One region of the Streptomyces sp. CNS606 genome, then DNA from elsewhere that is predicted to be linked to it. Evidence: riboswitches for the same ligand, from Rfam matches in the RefSeq annotation. Region 1 holds a riboswitch; each other region holds the start of a gene.
The links. Region 1 has a riboswitch for cobalamin ahead of metE (5-methyltetrahydropteroyltriglutamate--homocysteine S-methyltransferase). Riboswitches for the same ligand answer to the same signal wherever they lie in the genome.
Positions count from the first base shown of each region.

Region 2: another riboswitch for cobalamin. It lies ahead of cobN (cobaltochelatase subunit CobN); the one in region 1 lies ahead of metE (5-methyltetrahydropteroyltriglutamate--homocysteine S-methyltransferase).
Region 3: another riboswitch for cobalamin. It lies ahead of K304_RS0102015 (cobalamin biosynthesis protein); the one in region 1 lies ahead of metE (5-methyltetrahydropteroyltriglutamate--homocysteine S-methyltransferase).

Region 1 is NZ_AUFD01000031.1:18,639-22,929, forward strand. It holds gene metE (5-methyltetrahydropteroyltriglutamate--homocysteine S-methyltransferase) at 1-1,039, opposite strand, end outside; cobalamin riboswitch at 1,216-1,399, opposite strand; gene K304_RS0118980 (dihydroorotase) at 1,647-3,047, shown strand; gene K304_RS29930 (IclR family transcriptional regulator) at 3,047-3,832, shown strand; gene K304_RS29935 (N-carbamyl-l-glutamate amidohydrolase ErtE) at 3,844-4,291, shown strand, end outside.
Region 2 is NZ_KE384521.1:71,655-75,945, reverse strand. It holds gene K304_RS0120970 (precorrin-8X methylmutase) at 1-118, opposite strand, end outside; gene cobG (precorrin-3B synthase) at 174-1,583, opposite strand; cobalamin riboswitch at 1,656-1,807, shown strand; gene cobN (cobaltochelatase subunit CobN) at 1,843-4,291, shown strand, end outside.
Region 3 is NZ_AUFD01000006.1:43,244-47,534, forward strand. It holds gene K304_RS0102005 (inorganic phosphate transporter) at 1-770, shown strand, start outside; gene K304_RS0102010 (hypothetical protein) at 804-1,016, shown strand; cobalamin riboswitch at 1,205-1,327, shown strand; gene K304_RS0102015 (cobalamin biosynthesis protein) at 1,455-2,408, shown strand; gene K304_RS0102020 (cobyric acid synthase) at 2,405-3,952, shown strand; gene K304_RS0102025 (putative cobaltochelatase) at 4,014-4,291, shown strand, end outside.

The DNA.
Region 1 (4,291 bases):
CCGGAGCCGTGTCCAGGGGCACGTGCAGCAGGGAGCAGGAGGGGGCGACGTCGACCCGGTCCGCGAAGCCGAGCAGGGTCCCGAGGGTGGTCAGCGACTTCCCCAGGTCGTTCACCCAGATGTTGCGGCCGTCCACGACACCGGCGACCAGCCGCTTGCCGGGGAGCCCGCCCACTTCGGCGAGCGCGTCGAGGTTGCCGGCGCCGGCGCCGGTGAAGTCCAGGGCCAGGCCCTCCACGGGCGCCTTCGCGAGCACCGGCAGGGCCTCGCCGAGACGGTCGAAGTAGCTCGCGACGAGCAGCCGGGGACGGTCCGCGAGGCCGCCGAGCTCACGGTAGGCGCGTGCGGCCGCGTTCAGCTCGGCCGGGGTGCGGTCCTGGACGAGCGCGGGCTCGTCGAGCTGCACCCACGCCGCACCGGCCGCCCGCAGGTCGGCCAGGACCTCCGCGTACACGGGCAGCAGCCGGTCGAGGAGGGTCAGCGGGTCGAAGTCCGCGGCGACGCCGGGGGCCGGCTTGGCCAGCAGCAGGTAGGTCACGGGGCCGACGAGGACCGGACGCGCGCTCAGGCCCAGGGCCAGCGCTTCCTTCAGCTCGGCGACCTGCTTGCGGGAGTCCGCGGCGAAGGCGGTGTCCGGGCCCAGCTCGGGGACCAGGTAGTGGTAGTTGGTGTCGAACCACTTGGTCATCTCCAGCGGCGCGACGTCCTGCGTGCCGCGCGCCATGGCGAAGTAGCCGTCGAGGGCGTCGGCGGCGACGGCCTCACGGTGCCGCTCGGGGACGGCGCCGACCATGACGCTGGTGTCCAGCACGTGGTCGTAGAGGGAGAAGTCTCCCGTCGGCACCTCCTGGATGCCGGCTGCGGCCAGCTGCCGCCAGTTTGCGGCGCGCAGTTCGGCGGCCGTGCCACGGAGGGCGTCCGCGGTGACGCGGCCCTTCCAGTAGCCTTCGACGGCCTTCTTGAGTTCGCGGTTCGGGCCTTGGCGCGGGTAGCCGTACACGGTGGCCCGTGCTGCCGCGGCTGCGGACTTCGATGTCACGGAGTTCTCCTTCGCGAGACGTCCCTGTGAGTCCCGGAGGGGACGAGGGTGCGAAGGTGACGGACCGGACGGAGACGACCCCGCGCGGCAAGGCGCGGTCGTCCGCCTGGTGTGTACGCCGACCCGCCCTCGAGGTCACCGGGATGTCCGTGCGCGGTTCGGCCGCGTACGGGCAGTGGCAGGTCTTCGGACTCGCGGGCGCGTCCCGTCAGGACACCTACAGGCCGTCGCTTCCCAGGTCCGTTGCCGGGCCCAGTGCGTGTGACGGCGGTCGTTCCCGCTCACCGCTGCGGGGCAGTCCCGGATTCCCACCGGGTTCCCTCTTGCGACGCGTCCCGCCTGGCGGACGGGGGCGAACCAGCTGCTCCTGCCGAGCCTACGCGCCCGCCGCGGGGACCGCCGATCACGTCCACGATGTGGAGGGTGACGTGGGACACGCGCCGGCGGGCAGGACCCGTGACTGCCGAGCGCACGACGGCACGCCCCCGCCGCCGTCCGCGCCGGGCCCGGGACCCCTCGTGACCCCTCGACTACGCGACGACCTGCGGATTCCCAAAGGGTGGGAAGACGGTTGTCGGGTCGTGACACCTGTTGCAGGGTCTGGCGCATGTTCGACCCGGAAGACCTCGACGCGGACCTCTCCGTGACCGGCCACGTGGTGACCTCCCAGCGGGAGTACCCCCGCGGCGAGGTCCGGGTGCGCGACGGACGCGTCCTGGCCGTGCGCGAGACGCCGAGCGACGCGCCCGCCGCCGAGCGCGTCGACGCGGGCGGGGCGTACGTTCTGCCGGGCGTAGTCGACCCGCACGTGCACTGCCTCAGCCATGCGGGGGAGGGCATCGAGGCCGCGACCCGCTCCGCGGCCGCGGGCGGCGTCACGACGCTGCTGGAGATGCCGTTCGACGAGGCCGGGCCGGTCTGGTCGGTGGACGCCTTCCGCGCCAAGCGGGCGGCGGTGCTGCGCGAGGCGCACCTCGACGTCGGGATGTACGCGACCGTCGAGCCCGGCGGGCAGGGCATCGCCGAGATCCCGAAGCTCGCGGCCGAGGGCGCGGCCTGCTTCAAGCTGTCCACCTTCCAGACCGACCCCCGGCGCTTCCCCCGGACTCCGGACGGGGAGATGCTCGACGCGTTCGCCGAGATCGCCCGGACCGGACTCCGGGTCTGCGTCCACGCCGAGAACGACGAGATCGTGCAGCGGAACCTGGCGCGGCTGCGGGCGTCCGGCGCCTCGGGGCCGCTGCTGCACGGGGTCTCCCGGCCGCCGGTCGCCGAGACGGCCGCCGTGGCGGCCGTGCTCGAGTTCGCCCGGGCCTCCGGCGTGCACCTGCACTTCTGCCACGTCAGCACGCCGCACGCCGTCGACCTGGTGCAGTGGCACCGACGCACGGGCACCTCGGTCACCACCGAGGTCTGCCCGCACTATCTGACCCTGACCGAGCAGGACATGGTCCGCGGCGGCGCCCGGCTGAAGTACAACCCGCCGCTGCGCACCCCGGCGGAGGCCGACGGGCTCTGGCACCGGCTCCGCAGCGGCGCCCTCGACATGGTGGCCTCGGACCACGCCCCGTGGCCGCTCGCCCTCAAGCAGCGCGACCACGTCCTCGACAACGCCTCCGGCGGGCCGGGAGTGGAGACTCTGCTGCCGCTGGTGGCCGGCGCGGCCCTGCACGAGCGCCGGATGACGCCCCGTGAGCTGGTGCGCAGCCTCTCCACGCGGGCGGCACACGCCTTCGGCCTCGCGGACCGCAAGGGCGACCTGCGGCCCGGGCTGGACGGCGACCTGGTGATCCTCGACCCGGACGCGGAGTGGACGGTGGACGGCTCCCGGCTGCGGTCGAACGCCGGCTGGAGTCCCTTCGACGGCATGCGGATCCGCGGCAGGGTGCGGTGCACCGTCTCCCGCGGCGAGGTGATCTGGGACGGCGAGTCCGTGCGCTCCGCGGCGGGACGTGGACGCTTCCTCGCCCCGGCGCCCTTCCCCGCACCACCGGAAGAGGACGGCTGATGCCCGGCGAACCGCGTTCCTCCTCGTTCGCGAGAGGGCTGAACGTCCTCGCCGCCGTCGTCGACGGCGGGCCGCAACGCGCCGACGAGGTGGCAGCGCGCACCGGGCTCTCCACCAGCTCCGTCTACCGGTTCGTCCGCAGGCTCGTCGACGACGGATTCCTGGAGGCCGACGGGCACGGAACGTACCGTGTCGGCCCGCGGCTGTCCCGTCTCCAGGACGGTCCGGGCACCGGCCAGACCCTCCGCTCCCTGGCCCTTCCCTTCCTGCGCGACCTGGTGACCGAGACCTCCGAGACCGTGCTGCTCACGGTGCCCGCCGGCCTCTCGGCACTGGTCGTGGAGAGCCTCGACTCCCCGCACTCCATGCGCCTGTCCTTCGCGCCCGGGACGCTGCGGCCACTCCACGCCGGAGCCTCCGCGAAGGCCCTGCTCGCCTTCGCGCCGCAGGACGTGATCGACCGGGTCCTCGGCGGGCGCCTGGAACGGTTCACCCCCGGTACGCCGGCCAAGGCCACGCTGCGCACGCAGCTGGCCCGGATCCGCGAGCAGGGCTACGTCGTCAGCCGTGGCGAGGTCGACCCGCACGCCGTGGCCATCGGCGTACCCGTCCTTCCGCAGGGGCGGCTGGCCTGCGCCCTCAGCATCGCCGGGCCGGAGCACCGCTTCGACGGGAACCGCGCGCACACCGAGGTCCGGGCCCTCACCGCCGCCGCCCGCGCCCTCGCGTCCCGGATCGAGGAATCGGCCCGGACGCTCCCCGCACCTCCGTACAGCACCACCTGAAAGGCCCCTTCATGTCCCACGGACCGGTCCCCGCAGTCCCCGCCTGCTCGGTGGAGCGGCTGCGCGCCGACTTCGATCGCCTCGCGGAGTTCCACGACCCCGAACGGCCGGGATGGACGCGCGGCGCGTTCTCCCCGTACTACGCGGCCTCCCGCGACTGGATGGCCTCCCGCATGAGTGCGGCGGGCCTGACGGTACGCCGGGACGCGGTCGACAACCTCATCGGCACCCTCCCCGGAGCGCGCACCGACGCTCCCGCACTCGTCACCGGCTCGCACACCGACACCGTCGAGGGCGGCGGACGTTTCGACGGCATCATCGGTGTGCTCGGGGCCCTCGAAGCCGTACGGACCCTCGCCGACGCGGGCATCGCGCTGGAACACGAGCTGCGGGTCGTCGACTTCTTCAACGAGGAGCCGAACCAGTTCGGTCTCAGCTGCGTGGGAAGCCGTGCCCTGG
Region 2 (4,291 bases), on a different contig from region 1:
CGAGGTCCGCCTCCGCCCGGATGGTGGCGAAGGACTGCCGGTAGATGGCGGCGCCGTCCTTCTCGTACGCGTAGGCGCCTGCGTGGCCCGCGCCACGGTGGTCGTCGGTCCGGTGCATGGGGGTGGCCCCGCCCCTCTCGGTGGTCCCGGTCGTCTGGTCGCCGCTCATCCGGTCACCCGTCGGCGGTGGTGGTGCGTGCCGCTGCGGCGGCGGTGAGCGCGGCGGCGAACTCCCCGGTGTCGTCCGTGGCGGGCACGGACACCTCGTAGCGGCCGTCGCCGGTGGCGACGGCGTCCACGTGCGGGCCCTTCGGACGTCCGCAGCGACGGGGGCAGCCCGACAGGTACACCGGCAGCGGCGGCCGGGAGTCGTGGGCGGCGGCCGCGGCGAGGGCGTCCGCGCGGACGTCGGACAGCGACGCCGCGCAGCCCGGGCGTCCCGCGCAGGCACCGAGGCCGAACCACGGCGAGGCGGCCGAGGTGACCAGGCCGGCCGCTCCGGTCTCCGCCGACGCGGCGGCCGCCGAAGCCGACGCGAGTCCCGGCACGACGACGCCGCGCCACGGGGTGACGCGGAGTACGCCGCTGCCCCGGGTGAGCGCCAGGTCGGCGAGCAGGCGCGCCTGGTCGGACGTGAGGGTTCCCAGTGGCGCGGTCACGCACAGGACGGCATGCCCGCCCCCGGGCGCCACGACCACGCCGGGCGCGGGTCCCGCCCCTTCGACGTGCGCGCCCGGGGTTGCGCGGCCCGCCCCGGCGGCGTCGCGCACGCGTGGGGCGCCGGCGTCGTGCCCGCCACCGGTGGCGGGGCCCGCGCCCGGTACGGGGGACGGCCGTCCGAAACGGGTGCGCAGCGCCTCGGTGACGGCGGCGGCCGTGTCCGGGGCGTCGGAGAAGCGCCAGGCGCCGGTGCCGAGGGCGAGGAAGGTCTGTGCGGCGTACAGCGCGGCGCCCGGAGCGTCCGCCGCCGGGACGGTGACCGCCGCGCCGGAGGTGCCGACCCGGACCACGGCCGTGGCGGACGCGTCCGCCGGGCCGTCGGCACCCGGCGCGGGCGTCGCCGCCGTCACCGTCACGTCGGCACCCAGCGCGGCGACGTCGCCGCGGCCGTCGTCGAAGGCGAAGAGGAAGCGCCCGGAAAGACCGGCTGCCCCCGGGTCGGCGCACAGCAGGCGGTCCAACTCGCGGACCCACGGCCGGACGTCGGCGTGCCCGCGGGCGTCCAGGCCGGACAGCGGGGTGGCCACCACGTTGCGCACCCGTTCGTGCGCGGCGGAGGGCAGCAGTCCCGCCTCCCGCAGCCGGGCGGCGAGTTCGGCGCCGCAGCCGGCGGCGAGTCCGCGGAGCTGGACGTTGCCACGCGAGGTGAGGTGGAGGGCGCCGTCGCCGAGACGGTCCGCCGTGTCGGCGAGCAGGTGTGCCTGGGCGGCGGTGAGCGCACCGCCGGGCACCCGTACCCGTGCCAGGGCGCCGTCGTCCGCGGCGTGCAGCCGCAGCGCGCCCGGGCAGGCGTCGTCGCGGCCCCGGACGGGGGCCGTGACGGGGGCAGGGCTCGCTGAGGTGCGGCCACGGGGCGTCGGCATCGCGGCGAGCATACAGACGGAAGGCGCCCGGACCGTATGCCCCGGATCACGGCTCGGAGCACCTGCGTTGCGCTTACGATGCTGGTCGGCGGGTCGTACGCCCGTCATCGCCGTTGACGGCGACAGGGGAGGAAGCCCGGTGCGATTCCGGCGCGGTCCCGCCACTGTGAGTCCGGTGCCAAGGAACCGGACGAGCCAGGAACTCCCGCCGTCCGACACCGCCCGGGGCGTGGACACCCCGAGGAAGGCTTCACGTCGCATGCCGCTTTCGCCCGCGGAACGAGACCCGCAGCCCGCCGACTCCCCCGGATCCGCACCCGACTCCTCCGGCTCCCCGGCCGTCCTGCTGCTGTCGACGTCAGACACCGACCTGCTCAGCGCCCGCGCGGCCGGCGGTCCCGTGCGCTACCGCTTCGCCAACCCCTCCCGCCTGGACCTGGACGACCTGCCGGGGCTCCTGGACGGCACCGGCCTGGTCGTCGTCCGGCTGCTGGGCGGGCTGCGGGCCTGGGAGGACGGGCTGGACGCGCTGCTCGCCGGGGACCGGCCGGTGGTGGTGCTGACCGGTGAACAGGCCCCGGACGCCCAGCTGATGGCGGCGTCGACGGTGCCCGTCGGGATCGCCGCCGAGGCGCACCGCTACCTCGCGCACGGCGGTCCCGGCAACCTCGAGCAGCTCGCGCGGTTCCTGTCCGACACAGTGCTGCTCACCGGACACGGCTTCGAGCCGCCCGCCGCCGCGCCGACCTGGGGCCCGCTGGAACGCACGGCCCCCGCACCCGCCGACGGCGCCCCCACGGTCGCCGTCCTCTACTACCGGGCGCACCACATGAGCGGCAACACCGCCTTCGTGGAGGCGTTGTGCGCTGCGCTGGAGGAGGCGGGTGCCCGCGCGCTCCCCCTGTACGTGGCGTCCCTGCGTGCTCCCGAGCCGGAGCTGATCGACGCACTGCGCGCGGCCGACGCGATCGTCACCACCGTGCTGGCGGCGGGCGGCACCCGCCCCGCCGAGGCGTCGGCGGGCGGCGACGACGAGTCCTGGGACGCGGGCGCGCTCACCTCGCTGGACGTGCCGATCCTCCAGGCGCTGTGCCTGACGGGTTCGCGTGCCGCCTGGGAGGAGAACGACGAGGGGGTGTCCCCGCTGGACGCGGCCGGTCAGATCGCCGTGCCGGAGTTCGACGGGCGGCTGATCACCGTGCCGTTCTCCTTCAAGGAGATCGACCCGGACGGCCTGCCCGCCTACGTGCCCGACCGCGAACGGGCCGCCCGCGTCGCGGGGATCGCCCTCCGGCACGCCCGCCTGCGCCACCTGCCGCCCCCGGACAAGCGGATCGCCCTGGTGCTGTCCGCGTACCCGACGAAGCACTCCCGGATCGGCAACGCGGTCGGCCTGGACACGCCCGCCAGCGCCGTGACGCTGCTGCGCCGGCTGCGCGCCGAGGGTTACGACTTCGGCGACGCCGAGATCCCGGGGCTGGCATCCGGAGACGGCGACGAGCTGATCCGCGCCCTGATCGACGCGGGCGGCCACGATCAGGACTGGCTGACCGAGGAGCAGTTGGCCCGGAACCCGGTGCGCATCCCGGCCGCCGACTACCGGCGCTGGTTCGCCGAGCTGGACCCGGCGCTGCGGCAGGCCGTGGAGGAGCACTGGGGGCCGCCGCCGGGGGAGATGTTCGTCGACCGCAGCCGCAACGACGAGGGCGACATCGTGCTCGCCGCGCTGCGGTTCGGGAACCTGCTGGTGCTGATCCAGCCGCCGCGCGGCTTCGGGGAGAACCCGGTCGCGATCTACCACGACCCCGACCTGCCCCCGTCGCACCACTACCTGGCCGCGTACCGCTGGATCGCCGCCCCGGACGGGGAGGGGGGTTTCGGCGCGGACGCGATGATCCACCTGGGCAAGCACGGCAACCTGGAATGGCTGCCCGGCAAGAACGCCGGCCTGTCCGCGGGCTGCGCGCCCGACGCGGCGCTGGGCGACCTGCCGCTGGTGTACCCCTTCCTGGTCAACGACCCGGGCGAGGGCACGCAGGCCAAACGCCGGGTGCACGCCACGCTGATCGACCACCTGGTGCCGCCGATGGCCCGCGCCGACTCCTACGGCGACATCGCGCGACTGGAGCAACTCCTCGACGAGTACGCGCAGATCTCCGCGATGGACCCGGCCAAACTGCCCGCCATCCGCGCCCAGATCTGGACGCTGATCCAGGCCGCGAAGCTCGACCACGACCTGGGGATGGCGGACCGTCCGGACGACGACGGCTTCGACGACTTCCTGCTGCACGTGGACGGCTGGCTGTGCGAGGTGAAGGACGCGCAGATCCGCGACGGCCTGCACGTCCTGGGCGGCGCCCCGACCGGACCGGAGCGCGTCAACCTGGTGCTGGCGGTGCTGCGGGCCCGTCAGATCTGGGGTGGCACCTCCGCCCTCCCCGGTCTGCGCGAAGCACTCGGCCTGGACGAGGCCGCGGCGACCCGTACGGCAGCCGACGCGGCGGAGGAGCGGGCGCGGGCTCTGGTGCAGGCCATGGAGGACGCCGGCTGGGAACCGTCCGCGGTCTCCGAGGTGGCCGCGGGGGAGAACGAACAGGTGGCCCGCATCCTGGAGTTCGCCGCCCGCGAGGTGGTGCCCAGGCTGGCCGCCACGACGGACGAGATCGACCACGCGGTGCACGCGCTGGCCGGCGGGTTCGTGCCGGCCG
Region 3 (4,291 bases), on a different contig from region 1:
AGCAGGCGGGCAAGGGCTACCGGGCCGGCCAGATCACCTCCGCCGCGCTGGTCTCCCTGGCGCACGGCACCAACGACGCGCAGAAGACGATGGGCGTCATCACCCTCGCCCTGATCGCGGGCGGCGCGCTGGCCCCGGACGCGGGCCCGCCCATGTGGGTGGTCGTCTCGGCCGGTGTCGCCATCGCACTGGGCACATACCTCGGCGGCTGGCGGATCATCCGCACTCTCGGCAAGGGCCTCACCGACATCCACCCGCCGCAGGGCTTCTCGGCGCAGACGAGCGCCGCGGTCACCATCCTGGCCTCCTCCCACCTGGGCTTCTCGCTGTCCACCACGCACACCTGCTCCGGCGCCGTGATGGGCGCGGGGATGGGGCGCAAGGGCGGCACCGTCCGCTGGGGCACGGCGGGCCGGATGCTGGCCGCCTGGGGCATCACCGTCCCGGCCGCGGGTCTGGTCGCGGGCGGCGCGGCGCTGCTGGCCGAGCGCGGCAACGTCGGCGTGACCGTGGTCGCCGTCCTCGGCGTACTGGTCAACGGCGCCATCTGGCTGGCCTCGCGCCGGCAGCCGGTCGACCACACCAACGTCAACGACATGCCGGAGGACTCCGCCCCGGAATCCCGCTCCGACGCACAGGACGCGGGCGTGGTGGCCGCCGCGATGAGCGCCGTCGCGCCACCGCCGGCCGGCGCGGTCCCCGAGCAGCACGGCGCGCAGGACGAGGAGTCCGAGCACGCCCGCACCAAGGCCTCCGTCTCCGGCGCCTGACGCGCCCCACCCGAAGGAAGCGAAGCACTCACCATGGACATCCACTGGTCCGCCCTGATCAACGTGTTCGGCGTCAGCCTGCTGGCTTCCGTCGCACTGGTCGGCGTGTTCACCCTGGGCATCGTGGGCTCCGCACCGCGCAAGGACGGCGGCAGCGCCTCCGTGCCGGCCCGCATCGGCGCGTACCTCTGCTACGCGGTCTGCGCGGCCGCCGTGGCGTACGGCATCTACCTGATCGGCGCCTGAACCCCCGCGCACCGAGGGGTGGGTACGGCCTGCGGGCCGCACCCACCCCTCTCGCGTACCCGAGGCGGCCCGGGCGGGACGCGACGGCGCGACGTGGGGGTGGTCACACTGCTTCGCCGCAGGTCGGGGGCGAGTTGACGGTCGTGGGGGGCCGTGATGGACTTCCGGCAGCCGAACGGCGGCAGAAGAGGAAGCCGGTGCGAATCCGGCGCGGTCCCGCCACTGTCACCGGGGAGCGCCCCTCACCACACGCCACGGCCCGCCAGCGGGCTGGAAGGCCGGGGAGGCGCCGATCCGGGAGCCAGGAGACTCTCGCCGCCGGACACGTCGAGCCAGGGCGAGGACCCTGAGTGAGGACTCCGCCATGCGTGGCTTCTGCGCCGCTCCCCCACCCCGCACCTCGCCGTGTTCCTGCGAGGCTCCACAGCCCGTCGTCTGATGCCGCGTCCGCGTGCGTACGCGTACGGGGTGACGCTCGGCTTCCTCGCCGACCTCGCGCTGGGCGACCCCCGGCGCGGACACCCCGTGGCGGCCTTCGGCCGCGCGGTGAACCGGGCCGAAGGCGCCCTGTGGCGTGACCACCGCGGTGCCGGGGCGTTGTGCACCGTGGTGTGCGCCGGCGGCGTGGCGGCCGCCGCGGCGGGCCTCAACGCGGCCGCCGGGAGGGCGCGTTCGACGCTGCCCTCGGTGGTGCTGGCCGCGGTCGCCGGCTGGACGGTGCTCGGCGGGACCTCGCTGATCCGCGAGGCGCGGGCGGTCGGCGCCGCACTCGCCGCGGGCGACGTGCCGGCGGCGCGGCGGCGGCTGCCGCACCTGTGCGGGCGGGACCCGGAGGCGCTGGACGCCGAGGGCGTCGCGCGGGCGGTCGTCGAGTCGGTGGCGGAGAACACCTCCGACGCCGTGGTGGGCGCGCTGGTGTGGGGAGCGGTCGCCGGTGTGCCGGGCCTGGTGGCCTTCCGCGCGGTGAACACCCTGGACGCGATGCTGGGCCACCGCTCCCCCAGGCTGCTGCGTTTCGGCTGGGCGCCGGCGCGGCTGGACGACCTGGCGGGCTGGCCCGGCGCCCGGCTGACGGCCACGCTGGCCGCACTCGCCGGATCCGACCCGAGCGGCGCCCTGCGGGTCTGGCGTGCGGACGCCTCCCGCCACCCCAGCCCCAACGCGGGCCCGGTGGAGGCCGCGTTCGCCGGGGCGCTGGGCGTACAGCTGGGCGGGACGTTGGCGTACGCGGGGCGGGTCGAGCACCGGCCGGTGCTCAACGCCCGTGGCCGGCCGGTCCGTACGGAGGACGTCGAGCGCGCGGTGCGGCTCTCCCGCCGCGTCGGTGTGCTGGCGCTGGTGACGACGACGGCCGTGAGGGTCGTGGCCGCGCGGAAGGGGAGGCGGCGGTGAACGCGGTGCGGCGGGGCGGCGGTCTGCTGGTCGCGGGGACGACCTCGGACGCCGGGAAGAGCGTGGTCACGGCCGGGGTCTGCCGCTGGCTGGCCCGCAAGGGGCTGAAGGTCGCGCCGTTCAAGGCGCAGAACATGTCGCTGAACTCCTTCGTCACCCGGGAGGGCGCGGAGATCGGCCGGGCGCAGGCCATGCAGGCGGCCGCCGCCCGGGTGGAACCCAGCGCGGCGATGAACCCGGTGCTGCTCAAGCCGGGCGGCGACCGCACCAGTCAGGTCGTCCTGATGGGCAGGCCGGTGGGCGAACTGAGCGCCCGCGGCTACCACGAGGACAGGCAGCGGAAGCTGCTGGAGACGGTCGCCGGGTGCCTGGAGGAGCTGCGCGCCACCCACGACGCCGTGATCTGCGAGGGCGCGGGCAGCCCCGCCGAGATCAACCTGCGGCGCAACGACATCGTCAACATGGGTCTGGCGCGGGCGGCGCGCCTCCCCGTGGTGGTCGTCGGCGACATCGACCGCGGCGGGGTCTTCGCCTCGTTCTTCGGTACGACCGCGCTGCTGTCCCCCGAGGATCAGGCGCTGGTGTGCGGCTATCTGGTCAACAAGTTCCGCGGCGACACGACGCTGCTGCAGCCGGGGCTGGAGATGCTGCACCGGCTCACCGGCCGCCCGTCGCTGGGCGTGCTCCCGCACCGGCACGGCCTGGGCATCGACGAGGAGGACGGGCTGCGCATCTCCCTGCGCGGCACCGTGCGGGAGGCGTCGACGGCGCCGCCGCACGGCGCGGACGTGCTGCGGGTCGCCGTGCTGCCGGTCCCGCTGATGTCGAACTTCACCGACGTGGACGCCCTCGCCGCCGAGCCCGGCGTGGTGGTCCGCTTCTGCGACCGGCCGGAGGAACTGGCCGACGCCGACCTGGTGGTGGTGCCCGGCACCCGCGGCACCGTGAAGGCGCTGGAGTGGCTGCGCGCACGAGGGCTGGCCGACGCCCTCGCCCGGCGTGCGGCCGAGGACCGGCCGGTGCTCGGCGTCTGCGGCGGCTACCAGGTGCTCGGCGAGCGCATCGAGGACCACGTCGAGTCGCGTGCGGGCGTCGTGAAGGGCCTGGGGCTGCTGCCGGTGCGGGTGCGTTTCGCCCCCGGGAAGACACTCGCCCGCCCGGCCGGCACCGCACTGGGCGAACCGGTCGAGGGATACGAGATCCACCACGGCGTCGCCGACGTGCGCGGCGGCGAGCCGTTCGTCACCGACGGCACCGGCGGCCGCCCCCTGGACGGCTGCCGGGTCGGCCCGGTGTGGGGCACGCACTGGCACGGCGCGCTGGAGTCCGACGCCTTCCGCCGGGCCTTCCTGCGACGCGTCGCCTCCGACGCCGGCCGGGCCTTCCTCCCGGCTCCCGACACCGCCTTCGCGCGGCTGCGCGAGGAGCAACTCGACCGGCTGGGGGACCTGATCGAGGAACACGCGGACACGGGCGCGCTGCTGCGGCTGATCGAGGAGGGCCCGCCGGGCGGGCTGCCGTTCGTCCCGCCGGGCGCGCCGTGAGCCGCAGCCGGCCGCCGACCACGACCACGACCGCGACCACCACCCGCAGGAGGATCACAGCGTGACCACCCCGTATCCGTTCACCGCGATCGTGGGGATGCCGGACCTGCAACTCGGGCTGCTCCTCAACGCCGTGAACCCGGCCATCGGCGGCGTGCTGGTCCGCGGCGAGAAGGGCACCGCGAAGTCCACCGCCGTCCGGGCCGTGGCGGCGCTGCTGCCGCAGCAGGACGTCGTCTCCGGCTGCCGGTTCGGCTGCGACCCGCAGGCGCCCGACCCGCGCTGCCCCGACGGACCGCACGGCGGCGCGGCCGCCGAGCACCGCGCGGCCGCCCTGGT